2 regions of the Paenibacillus sp. FSL R5-0473 genome follow, and region 2 is predicted to be linked to the other one. Evidence: a T-box and tRNA genes for the amino acid it is inferred to sense, from the RefSeq annotation. Region 2 holds a T-box; the other holds one or more tRNA genes.
What was found. The T-box of region 2 lies ahead of MKY28_RS02260 (valine--tRNA ligase). A T-box ahead of a tRNA ligase gene usually reads a tRNA of that ligase, here a tRNA-Val.
Positions count from the first base shown of each region.

Region 1 (8,735 bases), 760 kb from region 2:
ACGCCGCCACGTACCAGCAGGAAACCAACCACTTCCCGGGCTGCCGGGTGATCCGTCATTTCATATACTTTCATTTTATGGGTACGAGCGCCACATTCTAGGAAGAAGTTATGCAGCAGATCCTCGACCAGATTGCCACTGTTGAAGACGTTTGCTCCCGTCCATGGATTACCCATAGAGTCAAAAGGCATTGCGCCTTGTGCACCTGCCAGGTAGTGATACGACAGACGAGCATCTTTTACGGAACCTAGTGGTGTATCGTCGGGTTCTTTGTACTCGGTTGAACCTCTGAGGCACTTGTTAATACCATGAGACACGAGCTCAACATGACCCAATTCTTCGGCCGTAATACTCATGACGAGGTCATAGAAGGGCTTCAGCTTTTCTTTGGATCGAAAATTAAATGATTGATAGAGGTAGTTGTTCAACGTTGACATTTCTCCGAATTTGCCGCCGAGTAATTCTTGTATGGCTGCCGCAGCATTCGGATCTGGCTTCTCGACATTGGGAATCTCAATCAGGATTTCATCCAAGCGTTTGAACATTCGGGTGTAACCTCCTCATATTGGTATTGCAGATCGTGTAGGGTTTCAGATCGTGGAGTCACTCTGTCATGGCCTATTACACGTTTATTGGGTTTTTTAAACAAAAAATCAACCGAATGGGACTTAAGCATCGCATAACGCATGCCTCAACTCTTCTCCCATTTGTTATTTCCAATACGGTCAAATTTATGTATAATCAAACATTCAAACGAGTCTTCACGTATAAGAGAAGAGAGTCATGAATCCATAAAGGAGTAAGAGATGAACAAGCTTTGGATACAAATAGTTGGGATTGTGATGTTTCTAATGATGCTTATGTACATAAGCAGCGAGCCTGCCACAGCATATGTCGTTACGAATGAGGTTCAGGTGGATGAAGAAATACGGCAGTTAATTGAAAAGAAATACGGGTTGGATCGTCCTGAGGAGCCGAAGACACAACAACACTTTTTCTCGGGTGACTGGGGAATGAGTTTCCGGACGGAGCCTCCTGATTCGTTTGACCGACTTGTTCATGTGGTTCCTTTTTCCCTACGGCCACTGGCCTGGATCTTTCGTTTATTCGTGTAAAATGAAACCCGGACGGGCAATATAACAGAAACATATTGTCCCAAGGAGTGAGTGAAATGAGAATGCTCATCGTTACCGTCATGTCGGTAGTTCTGAGTTTAGCCGGAATTACATCAGGCACAGGCGCCGCCATCCCTGATTATGCGAAGTGGGGAATTATTGCGGTCAAAGAAACACAGACCAAGTATAATGTGGATATTTTGGACTATAAGCATATCGGTCGCACCTCTCTAACAGCAGATCAATCACGGGAACAGTTCAAGCTATGGGTTCGTGCGAAAGACGGCAAGCAATTCGCAGTCTATGTAAATGTTGATTTTAATCCATCTACACAGCAATTAAAGAAAGTACAATTTTCCGAATCGGATCGACACTGATCCGCTGGACTTGGTCATTACAAGCCATGTTTTCATATTAGCTATACTATGGGTTGAACCAGACTGCCTTAATCATTAAGGTGAAAGTCTGGTTTTTTTTATTTTACAAAATCCTTTTTTTACTATTGAATAAAGAACTTATGTTCGCATATAATATGAAATACAAACAAACGTTCTTATCGGAGGGATGATTATGCTAGGGAAATATATTGGCCAGATGGTGGAGCTTGTCTACATGGATCGTGCAGGGCAGATTACGCAGCGACAGATTCGAATTAACAGTGTACGTGGCGGGATGATTAGAGCATCAGCGGGAAAAGAAGGTTCGCCTAGAACATTTCTGGAGCAAGGTATTCTGGCATGGCGTCCTGTTACCGATCTGAATGGGGAGGTAAAGTATGCTGAACGACTTTGAACGCAAGATTTTGCGTATTATGGTGAACTATGCAGGACAACGGCGCAGGCTGCCGCGTATGGATGAACTCGAGAACAAGACGGGACGAAGCAAAGCTTACATTCATGAGTCATTGCTGGAGCTTGAACGCACCGGGCACATCGCGTGGGAGAACCGGTCTACTCTTGAAGGGATACAGATTTTGCAGGCATGGGAACAGGTACAACAGCCGATTCGCAAAAGCCAACCTTCCGGTGATTCCGTAAAATATTTTACGGACTACTAATCATAATAAGAAAACGCCAACCCGGATATCCGGATCGGCGCTTACTGTGTCACATGTACGACATGTGCATCTATTTTAGAAATGGGGAAGTTGGTCCAGGTTGTTGGTTGGGTCACCGTCGGCATCTCCGCGAATGTACATTTCGCCATCCTTGCCTTTAAATACATTCACACCGGCAATAGCGCCAGCTTTTACTTCTGCAAGTGCCTGCTGATAATCCAGTACGCGTCCTGCTGAAGTCTGAAATGCTGTCAGGTCACCGTCGCCATTTTTCTGTACGGCTGTGAAACTCTCGCGTGTTGTTTGATCCATGATGTCACACTCTCCTTATATGACGAGATAGGAATCTGTCTACCTGATTAGCCTATCCGATTTCCTCGGAAGTATGCATCATATGCTGATAAGAGCTGCCAACGTCGAGGTTTTACAAGCTCTTTCTCATACGAACATGCAGAATATCTGCATCATAAAAAGGTTCTTCCGAAATCACTTCATAACCCAGTTTTTCATAGAATTTCTGTGCCTGACACTGCGCATCCAGTACAGAATAGGATAAGCCGAGTTCACGTGCCAGCTCCTCCATCGCGAGCAGAAGCACACGTCCATAACCAAATGAACGATGAGATTCAAGCACTGCGATTCGCTGCATTTTGGCTGTATCCTTGCTGTAATAGATCAGACGTCCTGTGGCTACAGCTTGGCCATCCGTACTTAACAATACATGATGCACATCCGGACTGATGACATCATATTGATCAATCTCAATCTCGGCAGGCACCTGTTGCTCGATAACAAATACGTGATGGCGAATTCCCAGGGCTTGCTCCAGTTGTTCTTCTGTTGATACATAACTAATCTCAGCTGCCAATTCCATTCCTTCTTTCTGCTCTTGCGCGACATATCAGACTGAATTATACAAAAAAATGTTTTTCCTGTATAGTGAAGTCTGGAACATATTGGGAGAGGAGGGGGTAGTGATGGGCATGACAGGCATCATGGTAATTACATTGCTAATGTCGGCGGGAATGATTACTCTGTTGTATTACGTTACGAAGAAAGCATACTCACGCAAGTGGGATGAAGATGAGTAATTCACCTGTTAACCTTCACGGCAAGACTTCACTGCTTCCTCGCGGAGAATACACATCTTGAATTACAGATTTGGAGTATACGTCCAGCCAGACGGGCAGAGATTCACCATTTTCATTGGGCTGTTGTAATTGTTGGAATTGAACTGTATGTTCATCCCTCTCTAAGCCGCAACCAGTAACGGTTGTAATGAGAATCATAAGCCCAGCAAAGAGAAAGAAGCATTTGGTAAATGTATATTTATTGGATTTTGACCGTTTTGTTAAGTTTCTCATAGGGAATTCACCTCGTGTTGAAATGGTAATCTTTCCTTTATTGTGCACCATTTCGGGTGAATTATAACCAAATAAATCATTGACAATGAACACGGTTACTTGATATGATACTGTTACTTGATTGGGAAACAATTATATATCATGATCTGTTAGCTCAGTTAAATTTAGTAGTACGACCGTGATTGATACATCATAATTATTACAGGGCGATAGCTCAGCGGGAGAGCATTATCTTGACAGGGTAAGGGTCGTGGGTTCGATCCCCACTCGTCCTATATGAAAAATTAAAACAACTTCTTTTGAGAATTATATCTCAAGAGGAGTTGTTTTTTTTATATAATAATATGGCTACCTCCAATAATATGTGTAGGTGGTTTTTGTTGATAATAAATTTAATGGCACAGTTTCTCTTCCTCTTTTTAAACAAAACTTAAATAAAACATAAATTCATCGTAAGGTTCGTCTTCTATACTTGGTCATGAGGTCAACATAGAACAGGAGAAGGAGAGAACTTATGAATTATTCAAGTCCATTTACATCAAAGTTAGCCAGAGTAGGGATCGCGGGTACACTGGCTTTAATACTGGCAGCAAGCCCACTTGCCAACATGGGGGTTGTTGCCGCGGAAGCAGACCCAGCACCTGTATCTTCGAAGATATATAATACACAGAAAGACTCTCTAGAGCAGACCCCGATTCAATACCAGATCCAGGCTCGATTAAATGAGAAGGACATGACGATCCAGGGGAGCGAGAAGGTAACGTACCGCAACACAAGCAAGGATGCACTCCAGCAGCTGGTTCTTCATACATATGCTGATGCAAACCTCTCCAAGTCTACACAGGCGAGCATGTACCAACAGCATAATGAGAAGATTAGTGAAGATCACCCGGAGAAGACAGCGGAGGACTTTCTGGGTGGCATCGATATTCAGGCTGTAAGCGCAGATAGCCAATCGCTGGACTTCCATAAGGAAAACCAAGCGTTGACCGTGCAGTTGAAGAAGCCCGTACAACCAGGTGAATCGGTATCATTCCAACTGGAGTTTCAGTTGAATATACCCTATGGCTCACAGCGAGTTTCCTACTACAAGGACATGATCAATGGTGCACACTGGTTCCCGGTGATGTCTGTATACGACGAGGTAAAGCATCAATGGAACAAGGCACCGTATAGTCGAACATTTGAGAGCGATTATTACACCTCATCGGACTTTGAAGTTCAATTAAATGTTCCTGATAAGTATCAAGTAGCCATGCCGGGCACGATCACCACTCAAAACAGTACAGAACATGGTCGTAAGATTGTGTCTGCTGTAGCCGAGAATACGAGGGAGTTTGTTTTCTTTGCAAGTCCTAATCTTCAAGTGGAACGCGTTACCCGTAACGGTCTGACGGTGGAGTATTATTATTTCAACGATGACCCATCCAAGAAAAAGATAATTGACCGGTACATTAATCAGGCATTCAAGGTCATCGATTTCTATAGTGACAAGTATGGGAAGTATCCCTATCCAGAGTTCCGAATTGTCGAGACGTATGTACAAGGCGTTGCCGTGGAGTATGCGAGGCTCATCCAGATGGGACAGATTCAAGATGGTGCGGTTCCAGAAGAAGACACAACATTTGTTCATGAAATAGCGCATCAGTGGTTCCATGCATTGATCGGTAATAACTCGGAGACAGAATCCTTCCTGGATGAAGGCTTTGCTGATTTCTCCATGGTGTATTTTGCCGAGAAACAGGGAGACAAGCTAAATGGATTCAGATCCATACAGTTTGATACTGCGCCCGTAGATATGGCGATTGCGTCAACAAACGATGAAGCTGGGGATTTGGCAAGTTTGGTATATTATCAGAAGGGGCGACAAGCGATCTATCAGCTTTACCGTTCCGTCGGTGAAGAGAAATTTGACGAGTTGATGAGGACATATTTCAAACGCTACGTGTACCAAAATGCAACGGTAGAGGGGCTGCTTCAAACCATTGAAGATGTGCTTGGTAAAGAAATACGTTCAGAAATGCAGATGGCCCTATATCAGCCTGATTTTGTCTTAAAGCCGGAATACCAATTATCACAGGAAGAGACCGCCGCCTATGTGCATGATGTCTTACAAGTGCAATATCAGGCTGTCATGGGTATGGTTCCTAATCTGCCTTATGAAGTGATGAATCGATTGATGGACAAAGCCCTTCAAGGCGAGGAATTAACCATTGTGCTCAGCGATCAGGTGAGTAAGCTTGCAACTAAACAGCAGGAAGATATGGTTAATCAGTTGACCGGATTCCTTGATATGACTGGTATGAAATACGACATTATAAGGGATCGCAAGGAACTGAAGCAAAAGATGAAAAAAGAGATCGGCAACAGCAACCTTATTGTTATTGGCAATGCCAAGTCAAACGGATTGGTGCAGGCTTTAAAATTCAACATTATTGATCGAACGAAACAGACGGGTTTTCCTTGGAAAAATACCATGAATCAACCTCTCACGGCTGGTGCATATGTTATCAAACATCCCTATAACCAGAATCGATTGATGCTTCATTATTTCTGGAATGAGGATCATCTGAGTGATGAGGCATTTGAAGCTTTTAAGCTGAAAATACAGGAGTCTATCGGATTCACTAACGACTTTTACCAGTACTATGTATTGGATAACCAAGGCAAGGAGAAATCCAATAAAAAAGTTGTGAATCCCATATCTTCACTTTTTGCGGAGTAATAAGTAATAAGTAATAAGTAATTGGTTTTGCAGTTTCTTCCTCTAAACAGGTTAGCCAATTGTTATTGGTTAGCCTGTTTAGTCATTTTAACAAAAGCAAACCGATGGTTGCACAACTCACTCCCCTCCATAGAAAAGATATAACCTTCAAAAAGTCTAAAAGGGGATAAAATTTTATGTTGTTTTGCAAACCAGTCTTGGAATATTAGGCCTTAAAATGGGTATGATGCTTTAACAGAAAGGTAACTTCATGAATATACTTATCGTGAGAAAACAATAGGAGGGATTAATATGAAGGATCAACATTATCCGGGCATGCCATGGAAAGAGACAGTCACTGATCACAACGGTAAGGAAAGCAAAGGAATTAACAAAATGAAAGCGTATTCATATAATACAGGCATTCGCTCTATCATTCGTGTTATTCAGGGGCCGGCTGCGAATATGGGTAATGTTGTTGATCTCTCAAATCTACTAAAGGGCGCGACGGATTTAGTATACTTCTCTCCATTGGACATTGTCACCCTGAACGTTAAGGAGGTTGTGTAACATGTCAATGGTCGAAAAAAATATCCAGGCAGAACAGACTGCTAATGTCACAGCCAACAGTTTCACTTCACCTTATGATTATTGCGATGCAGAAACCAGACGGATGTACACGCCTCAATTTGATAAAAAAATGGACAATCCTATGTATACCGCTGCAATGGCGGGTCTTCAATCGATCTATTGGTTTCGGGCGATCAAGGTAAAGGGGCTTATCCCTGATGCAAAAGCAGATTATTATGCTACGTATTCTACCAACCATAATCACATCGGAGGAATTGGACTAGCCTACTCGAACAGCCCGACAGGACCATGGACCAAACACGGACAGGTGTATCTCGATACTGTGGTTGGGAATTCGACGGAAACTCCATTTGTGATCTGGAACGATGAAGAACAATTGTTCTTTATGTATTATCAACAAAACGGACTGGGGATCAATCAATCGACGGCACTTGCGACCTCTGTAGACATGATTAACTGGACAAGAGTGGGTTTGATTTTGGACAAACCTCCCGGGTTCCCAGGTGATGGTCATACCGGTTACTTCTCGTGTTTCAGAAATGGCGGCAAATGGATCGGTTTCTCGGTGATGGGCGGTGGTGACTTTGGCCGTAAATGTATCTGGCATTCACATGACGGACGTAACTGGTTAGCTGATCCAAGACCATTAATGGGTGGGAATGATGCCACTTTAAGTGCAGGAGAAAACATTTCGAGATCCAATGCTGGTGTATTTATGTACAAAGGGAGCATGTGGTGGCTGGGCATGTTATCGGCTTATGCTTCCGGTGGGGTTACGACTGTAGCTCGGCCTGCCATTGCCAAGATCAGCGCAGACTTTCGTCAACTGCTGGACAAACCTACAGATATATATTTTCCAGCATTGACTTGGGAAACGACCAACATGCAATCCTTGATGGTGTCCGTTATGGACGGTGTAGTGTACGTGTATTACAATACCGATCATAATATCGGTGTAGCCTATTCGGTGGGGGTGTAGAGATGGTTATACGTGATGCAGCGGGTCAGATCGTGCCCTTTGGAAAGGTTCACAAACAGCTTGTGGCCGATTTTCTTTACGGAACGTTACCGGATTGGGTGGAGGTGGTGGGCAACCCTACGTTTGAGCCTTTGCCCGACAGAGGGACCATAACCGTTACAACACCGACAACGGCAGGAGCCACGGCAGAGTTGAAAATGAAACATCTGATTGACAGCTCGAAAGTAACAGCAATTGCAATAACTTTGGAAGCGCTACAATTAAACGGGAACATTGGAATTTCAGTTCAGGTTGGGATTAAATCGAAGGATAGCAAGGCCGGAATCACATTTTTTCAAAACGTAAATCAGAAGTATGGTATGGTCCGTGCCTATAAAGCAGATGGAACGTACACGGATTTTAATCAAAACATGGTGTTCTTCACCACACATGGCGTAGCAGGAGATGAAGCACAGAACCGTAAGAACCTCACTGTGCTGCTATGTACCGGATTACAGTTTTCAGCTGGACTCGAGAGACCGTCCGTATGGCTTGGTGCGGATGATCAGTATGGCGGTGTTGCTGCTGACCTTAGCGGTGGGTTGTTCCAACATGGAGAACTGCAATGTCTTTTGAAACTAACTACAAGTAAGGCAGAGGCCAAGTATTTCAAATGTGCACAGATGAAAGTGGATATCTGGAGTAATTAATCAAACTGGGGAGACGTCGGAAGATGAACAAGGTGTATGAATTGAAGAGGAATGACAAAGAGAAAAAATAGATTATCTGTATGGATCGGTAAAAGATATACTTTCAGTAATTTGGTACCTAAACACGGACACTTTGAAAATGAAGTGCAGTGTTTGGGTACCATTTTTATTTAGAGAATGAAGTCAGGCCAAGTTTATTGGATACAAGCGAACAACTCAGAAAGTGCTCTGACTCT
Region 1 is NZ_JBBORL010000001.1:1,245,109-1,253,843, forward strand. Features, by position in the region: gene MKY28_RS05410 (manganese catalase family protein) at 1-545, opposite strand, end outside; gene MKY28_RS05415 (hypothetical protein) at 861-1,115, shown strand; gene MKY28_RS05420 (DUF3889 domain-containing protein) at 1,172-1,492, shown strand; gene MKY28_RS05425 (hypothetical protein) at 1,686-1,907, shown strand; gene MKY28_RS05430 (hypothetical protein) at 1,891-2,172, shown strand; gene MKY28_RS05435 (DUF3892 domain-containing protein) at 2,248-2,484, opposite strand; gene MKY28_RS05440 (GNAT family N-acetyltransferase) at 2,597-3,040, opposite strand; gene MKY28_RS05445 (hypothetical protein) at 3,279-3,536, opposite strand; tRNA gene MKY28_RS05450 (tRNA-Val) at 3,740-3,811, shown strand; gene MKY28_RS05455 (M1 family metallopeptidase) at 4,051-6,261, shown strand; gene MKY28_RS05460 (hypothetical protein) at 6,553-6,810, shown strand; gene MKY28_RS05465 (hypothetical protein) at 6,812-7,810, shown strand; gene MKY28_RS05470 (hypothetical protein) at 7,813-8,499, shown strand.
Region 1: it has a tRNA-Val gene. The T-box ahead of MKY28_RS02260 (valine--tRNA ligase) is inferred to sense a tRNA for this amino acid. The anticodon was not compared.

Region 2 (8,735 bases):
AAGATGTGGAGGTTGCGTGTATCGGGCCTGTTACAGCGAAAACGGCAGAAGCCGCTGGACTAAAGGTTACACTGATGGCAGAGGAAGCAACGATGGATAGCTTGATCACAGTGTTATGCGACTGGAAACGGACAGGCACCAAAGAAGGCGCTCTTCGAAATTAATACACATGTAATCATGTCAACATATGAAGCGTGCTGAATTCGATAGGATACCAGCGCGCTTCCCTTTTTGCTCTATTTAACTTTCAGGGAGGTTTTACTCGTATGAGTTTTCCAATTGTACGGCATCGCCGTTTACGTCAATCCACAGGTATTCGCAATATGGTCAGAGAGACCCATCTAACTGTGGACGACTTTATTCAACCGATCTATGTGACGTATGGAGAAAATGTGAAATCTGAAATTAAATCCATGCCTGGCGTATTCCGCTTCTCGCTGGATCGTCTTCAGGAGGAAGTAACGGAAATTGCCGAGCTGGGAATTCCAGCCGTGTTATTGTTTGGTATTCCCGAGACGAAGGACAGTGTGGGTTCATCTGGCTTCGCTGAAGATGGCATTGTGCAGGAAGCGACGAGATTGATCAAATCCTGGTATCCAGAACTGCTGGTTGTTGCGGATACTTGTCTGTGTGAATTCACGGATCACGGTCACTGCGGTATGGTACACACCGTGGAGATTGACGGTCACATCTGCGGAGATGTGTTAAATGACGAATCACTTGATCTGCTCGTGAAAACGGCAGTGTCTCAAGCCAAAGCAGGAGCGGACATTATTGCACCATCCAACATGATGGATGGATTTGTACAAGCGATCCGCGCGGGGCTGGATGAGAATGGATTCAGTCACATTCCGATTATGTCTTACTCTGTTAAATATGCATCCGCGTTCTATGGTCCATTCCGTGAAGCTGCGGATTCCACACCACAATTCGGAGACCGCAAGTCATATCAGATGGACCCGGCGAACGCGCGTGAAGCCTTGCGTGAAGCAGAGACGGATGTGCTCGAAGGAGCGGATATGCTAATGGTTAAACCTTCGCTGTCCTATCTTGATGTCATGCGTACGATTAAGGATCAATTTGATCTTCCGCTTGTTGCCTATAATGTAAGTGGCGAGTATGCCATGGTGAAGGCGGCGGCGATTCAAGGCTGGATCGATGAGAAAAAAGTTGCCATGGAAATCCTGCTCAGCATGAAACGCGCAGGTGCAGATATGATCATTACCTACTACGGAAAAGACGCTTCACGCTGGTTGGCTGAGAAATAAAATAAATACATTGAGGAGGATATTCATGACTGCACAACAAGGTAATCGTCGCAATGATGAGCGCTCACGCAGCGCGTTTGAGGAAGCGAAGCAGTACATACCCGGGGGTGTGAACAGCCCTGTACGCGCATTCAAATCGGTGGGACTTACTCCGATCTATGCAGAACGTGGTGAAGGGTCCAAAATCTACGATATTGATGGCAATGTTTTTATTGACTATGTGGGATCGTGGGGCCCACTCATTATGGGACATGCACACCCTGACGTTGTAGAAGCTTTGCGTGAGACAGCCCTCAAAGGAACAAGCTTTGGTGCGCCTACCTTGCTGGAGACCGAGATGGCAAAACTGGTCTGTGAGCGTGTACCTTCTATCGATATCGTGCGGATGGTTAATTCTGGAACTGAAGCAACGATGAGTGCCATTCGACTGGCACGCGGGGTAACCGGACGCAGTAAAATTCTGAAGTTTGAAGGATCATATCATGGACATGCAGACAGCTTGCTGATCAAGGCTGGCTCAGGTGTTGCAACGCTGGGTCTTCCAGATAGTCCAGGCGTGCCTGAAGGCGTAGCTGTGAATACCATTACGGTGCCTTATAACGATCTGGAGTCCGTGAGACTTGCTTTTGAACGTTATGGTGGAGAACTGGCCGCTGTTATTGTGGAGCCTGTGGCAGGTAACATGGGGGTTGTTCCTCCGGCTTCCGGTTTCCTTGAAGGCCTGCGGAGTTTGACGACCCAATATGGCAGCCTGCTTATTTTTGACGAAGTCATGACCGGTTTCCGCGTAGGGTTGAACTGTGCTCAGGGACGATATGGGGTTACACCTGACCTGACTTGTCTGGGTAAAGTTATCGGTGGCGGACTCCCGGTTGGTGCTTATGGTGGCCGTCGGGATCTGATGGAACAGATTGCTCCAACAGGACCGATCTATCAGGCAGGTACATTGAGCGGGAATCCGCTGGCTATGGCAGCAGGGTATACCACGCTCAAATTGTTAACACCAGAGGTCTATGACCGTCTGGAGACATTGTCTGCACGTCTGCAAGCCGGATTCGAGAAAAATGCAGCTGAGACGGGTATTGCGATAACCATTAACCGTGTGGGTTCCATGGTTTGTCCATTCTTCAGTGCCGTTCCAGTAACCAATTATGATATTGCCAAAGAAAGCAATCTGGATCAATTCCGTCGTTATTTTGCGGCCATGATTGATCAAGGTGTGAGTGTTGCGCCTTCGCAATACGAAGGTATGTTTGTCTCTGGTGTGCACACGGAGCAGGATATTGACGATACGATTGAGGCGAATCGTAAAGCTCTTCAATCGCTATGACCATCAAAAGTTGGAAACGCCGCGGGGAATGGCTTGAGCTGATGCCAGGGAAAGCCGTAACAGGCAGTTCGGACAAATCGATGGCTGCAGAGCAATGGCTATTGTCTGAACTTCAGTTTCCGGAGAAACTGCTCCGTCAGCTGAAAGCAAACCGAGGAATACAACTTGCAGGGGACCGGCTTCGGCTGGCCCTTTTTGCGTCCCAGCCAATCGATGTCGAGCCACGCTGGGCTGATGTGGATGTATTGTATGAGGACGATTTCTGTCTGGTTATGCACAAACCGGCAGGCATGAAACTGCATCCAGATGGAAGCCGTGCCGATCAGGCCATCACGCTGGATCATGTGGTTGCCTCTTATTATGAAATGAACGGAATCCAGGCGAGCGTACGCCATGTTCATCGACTGGACGAGGATACAACCGGACCTGTCCTGTATGCCAAAAATGCTTTTGCCCTCGCCAAACTGGATGAAGCGATGCGTCGCAAAGAGATTGGCCGCCATTATGTAGCCATTGCAGGTGGACAAATCCCCCCTGAACTCCACAAAATTGATGCTCCGATTGGCAAGGATAGACATCACAAACAGCGCAGGCGTGTCTCGGAAGGTGGACAGGAAGCTGTTACTCATGTGGAGATCGTCGAAGTGTGGGAACAAGCAACCCTTGTACGATTAAAGCTGGATACAGGACGCACACACCAAATTCGTGTACACCTGAGTTACGCGGGACATCCGCTTATTGGTGATGCGTTGTATGGAGGTAGAGCGGATGCCATTGGACGACAAGCACTTCACGGAGAGATGCTTAAGTTTAGTCATCCGTTAACCGGAGCGATGATTGAAGTGAACGACCCTTGGCCATCCGACTTCACACAATTGGCAGAGCGAGAGCGTCAAAATTATTAATACACTATATAAGTTCGACTAACTATTTACACGAAAACAGAGAGGACAGAAACAACCAGAAGAAGCAAAGCGTTCGCCTAAAAGCTTTCTGAAAGAAAGCTGCTTCGGAAGCATAAGCTATCCCCGGATTTTCCCTTTATAAAAAGGAATGAAAAAAATCTGGGGATAACAGCGATCAGAAGGTTGTTCTGTCATTGGAGTGACAGTGTAAATAATCATGAGGTGAACATATATAGCAAGGTTTTTCAAAAGGTGGCATGCTCCTCTCATTCAAGGCATATAGATGGGGTAACGAAGGATTTGGACCATGGATCAGTCCCATGAGAAGGATCATGGTGAACATATGCCGAAAGGAGGACGCCACCTTTGTTGAATCAACCTTATGGTTTGCGGTTCGATATTTATGAGCGCGTTCATTTGTCTGAGGGAGTTCCTGCGATTGAGGAATTGGAGGAGATTGAACTATACCCACGCATTCAAGTCATAGGGCAGGATGATCATGCCACATTAAGAGGGCATCTTTTACTTACAGGTGCGTACAGAGGAGAAAATGAGGCTTCAGAGGAGCTCAAACATTTCATTCCCGTGGAGATCACAGTGCCGCTGAACCGGGTCAGATCGATTGAGGATATTTCCATCGAGATCGAAAATTTTGACGTGGATCTGTTATCCAATCGCAGTCTGAACATTACAGGCGTGTTGTCGCTACGAGGTATCGAAGGTTTTCCTGTTGAAGAGCCACAAGTGTGGTCAGCAGATGAGTTTACAGTTGTTCATTCACCTGATGCTCAGCAATCCAACCGTTCCGATGAAGCAGCACAGGCAGGTAGCGATCCCAACACATTTGCACAAGAGTACCTGCTCCAGCGGAGTGAGGAAGAGAGACTTGCGAATGCAGCAGAACTTGCCTATGGTGCTCCGGAATTCGCTGACCTGTCCACAAGGGAAGAGACATTAAGGAATAGCGAAGAATGGCAGCAAGAATATGCGGATTCGTCTTCGGTCGAGCCACTTCAGTCCGAGGAGCAAAGTGCGGAGTACGCTAACGAAAACAGACAACCTGATGCAAACGAAGATCCTGCATCTCTGACAGCGAATGGAGATGAATTGGCATCTCATGAGCAATACAGCGAACCTTCTCCGATCTCGTCATTTATGGCAGAGACTGCAGATCGATTAGCTTCTTACCCTGAGTCGGAACCATTGCTGCCTCTGGAAGATGAGTCTTCGGGTTGGTCCGAGCCTTCCGTGGATGTATTACCTGCGAACTCGAGAGGTGGAGATCAAGCAGTCTCAGAGCCTGCAGCTCAATCATCTAATGAGTTGGCAGCACCGGATGTACCGGACGCACCAGAGGTATGGCACTTCGAATCAGCGAGATCTGTACCTCAGCAGGAGAATCAGGCAGTTGCCGATGTTCCGGTTGAATCACAGGCGGAGAACTGGCAAGGTGTATTTGCTTCGTCCGAACCAGGCAACGCTGAGGAAGACCGACCGTCTTTTGAAGCGACTGGGGTAGACGAGTTTGTACAGAACGAAGCATTTGTTCCTGAACCTGTGGCTGAGACGGAAGACAAGCCGGAGCTGAAGGTTGCTTTTGGCAGCAAAAAAGAATCCGCACCACGGCAAGAAGAGGGCGTAGGTATCTCTTCCTTGTTATCCTCGGGCAGAGCGGCACGCGATGCTGAAGTGGAGCGAGGCGATGAGGTTCCTGCGGGTGTGGTACAGGAAGAAACTTATCCAGCTGATGATGTGGAATGGAAGAACCTGTTCCTGGGAACGATCGTGGACCAGACCCCGTTCCGCAAGGTGAAACTTTGCATCGTTCAGCGAGAAGATACACTGGATGCCATTGCAGATCGATATCAATTGAGCACGAGGGAACTTCAGTTGTATAACCGATTATCTGAGCAGGTTGTGGAAGAAGGTCAGATATTGTACATCCCTTAATCCGTAGTTAAAGCCTTCGTTACGACCCGTGATCCCCTTGAGGATTGCGGGTTTTTGCATGATTCGTCCTAAACCTGCATTCCAGCGCTCTTTATCCGCTGTTGTCAGGTTGACTATCGCGCACGAGCAAGGTATGATGTGTGTAGGTTTTTTGAAGAACAACGTGGAACGGGAGTAGTAGACAGTATGACCTTTCAGAGAGTGGAATTGCAACGCTGTGAGATTCCGCAGGAACCAACTGATCGAAGTCGCCCGGGAGTTGCCTGTTTGAATACAAGGGATGAATGAGATCTATCGTCATTTATTACTGAGGTAGGATGGGCCGGTAGCAGCCGTTATCTGCTTGAAGTGTCACGTCATGTACAGAGGGTGAAGTCTATCTTGCTGTAGGCGTGAAACAAAGGTGGTACCGCGAAAGCTAACCTTTCGTCCTTTGATGGATGAAAGGTTTTTTTGTTTTTTTTTGGCGAAGATGATGAAGTAACGGAGGAATGACACATGTCTGAGGAAAAAAAATCAGCTACAACAGAAATGCCGACCACTTACGATCCTAAGGCGGCAGAGGATAAATGGTACTCCACCTGGATGGAACGTGGATATTTCAAAGCCGGTCAACGTAAAGATGCCGAGCCGTATACGATTGTAATTCCACCCCCAAATGTGACAGGGATGCTGCACATTGGGCATGCGCTCGATTTTACACTGCAGGATATTCTGATCCGCACCAAACGGATGCAAGGTTATGACGCACTGTGGCTTCCGGGTTCCGACCATGCAGGTATTGCTACTCAAACCAAAGTGGAGCAGAAGCTGCGTGAAGAAGGTCTGACTCGTTATGATCTGGGACGTGACAAGTTTCTGGAGAAAGTATGGGACTGGAAAGATCAATATGCCACTACCATTCGTCAGCAATGGGGCAAAATGGGATTGTCGCTTGATTACTCACGTGAACGTTTTACGCTGGATGAAGGTCTGTCCCAAGCGGTTCGCAAAGTATTTGTTCAACTGTATGAAAAAGGCCTTATTTACCGAGGCAAACGCATCATTAACTGGGACCCGGTGAACCGGACAGCTCTGTCCGACATTGAGGTTGAATATAAAGAGGTTCAGGGTCACCTGTACCATCTGCGGTACCCGCTCAAAGACGGAAGTGGCTACGTTACAGTGGCAACAACGCGTCCTGAAACGATGCTGGGTGATACAGCGGTTGCTGTTCATCCGAAAGATGAGCGTTATGCAGATATGATTGGTAAAGTACTTGTACTGCCTATCATTGGACGCGAAATTCCAATTATCGCTGATGATTATGTGGATAAAGAGTTTGGAAGTGGTGCAGTTAAAATCACACCTGCGCATGATCCAAATGACTTTGAAGTAGGTCTTCGTCATGATCTTCCTCAGATTACGGTAATGGATGAGAGCGGTACAATGAATGCTGAGGCAGGAAAGTATCAAGGACTGGATCGCAGTGACTGCCGCAAGCAGATTGTTGCTGACTTGAAAGAGCAGGGCGTATTGATCAATATCGAGGATCACACGCATCAGGTTGGACACAGTGAACGTACCGGAGCTGTTGTTGAGCCATATCTGTCTACACAGTGGTTCGTTGAGATGAAGCCACTTGCAGAGAGAGCGATTAAGAAACAACAGAGCGGCGAAGGGGTTAATTTTGTTCCAGATCGTTTTGAGAAAACCTATCTGAACTGGATCGAAAACGTTCGTGACTGGTGTATTTCCCGTCAACTGTGGTGGGGACATCGTATACCTGCCTGGTATGATGAAGAAACAGGTGAAATCATCGTATCTGCTGAAGATCCAACAACGCTGCCAGAGTATGCTGGACGCAAGCTCAGACAGGACGAAGACGTACTCGATACTTGGTTTAGCTCCGGCTTATGGCCATTCTCCACACTAGGTTGGCCGGAAGATACGGAAGACCTGAAACGTTATTATCCGACAAGTGTACTTGTGACAGGGTATGACATCATATATTTCTGGGTTGCACGTATGATTTTCACTGCATTGGAATTCACCGATGAGATTCCGTTCAAGGATGTGCTGATGCATGGTCTTGTTCGTGATGCAGATGGACGCAAAATGTCCAAATCACTGGGCAACGGTGTAGATCCGCTGGATGTGATTGAGAAATACGGCGCAGATGCAATGCGTTACATGATCTCAACCAGCAGCACCCCAGGTCAGGATCTGCGTTTCCGTTGGGAACGAGTGGAGCAGGCTCGTAACTTTGCCAACAAGATCTGGAATGCTTCGCGCTTTGCATTGATGAATCTGGAAGGATTCACCTATGAGGAACGTGACATTAGCGGAGAGCTTGGTACAGCCGATTATTGGATTTTGCACCGTCTGAACGAAACTTCCCGCGATATTACGCGTCTAATCGAAGCGTATGAATTTGGGGAAACGGGTCGTGTGTTGTATAACTTTATCTGGGATGACCTGTGTGACTGGTACATTGAGTTTGCTAAGCTGTCCTTCTATGGGGAAGATCCGGTTGCCAAGAAGAAAACACAATCCGTGCTTGCTTATGTGCTGGATCAGACCATGCGCCTGATTCATCCGTTTATGCCATACATCTCCGAAGAGATCTGGCAGCATCTGCCGCATGAAGGTGAGACCATTACGCTGGCATCATGGCCGGTATATGATCCTGCTCTTGAGAACCCAGAGGCTGTTGCCGAGATGAACCTGCTTATGGATACCATTCGTGCAGTGCGAAACATTCGTGCAGAAGTGAATGTGCCGATGAGCAAAAAGATCGAGTTGATGGTCAAAGCAAATAGTGCGGAGACGTCCAGCATCATTGCGCGTAACAGTCACTACATCAAACGTTTCTGTAATACGTCCGAGTTCGATAGTGGGCTGGATTTAAACTCACCGGATAAGGCAATGACTGCGATCATTACGGGGGCAGAACTATACTTGCCGCTCGCAGGTCTTATTGATATCGAGCAGGAAGTGGCTCGTTTGGAGAAAGAGTTGGAGAACCTTGAGGGCGAAGTTCTCCGTGTAGAGAAAAAGCTGGCGAACGAAGGCTTTGTAGCCAAAGCTCCTGCCAAAGTTATTGAGGAAGAGCGCGCCAAACAAGCAGATTATTCCGATAAACGGGATAAAGTGATTGCACGAATCAAGGAACTTAAAGGTTAATATATGTGGGTCGGATGGAGAGCCATTATGCCATCCGGCCGCTTTTTTCACTCAAACTCGGGACCGAAGGTGAATCAGATGACGGAATTAGACGGGACAGATGCAGCAGCTCCTTTA
Region 2 is NZ_JBBORL010000001.1:484,175-492,909, forward strand. Features, by position in the region: gene cobA (uroporphyrinogen-III C-methyltransferase) at 1-164, shown strand, start outside; gene hemB (porphobilinogen synthase) at 267-1,268, shown strand; gene hemL (glutamate-1-semialdehyde 2,1-aminomutase) at 1,294-2,598, shown strand; gene MKY28_RS02250 (RluA family pseudouridine synthase) at 2,595-3,503, shown strand; gene MKY28_RS02255 (LysM peptidoglycan-binding domain-containing protein) at 3,870-5,453, shown strand; T-box leader at 5,609-5,890, shown strand; gene MKY28_RS02260 (valine--tRNA ligase) at 5,952-8,618, shown strand; gene MKY28_RS02265 (bifunctional folylpolyglutamate synthase/dihydrofolate synthase) at 8,697-8,735, shown strand, end outside.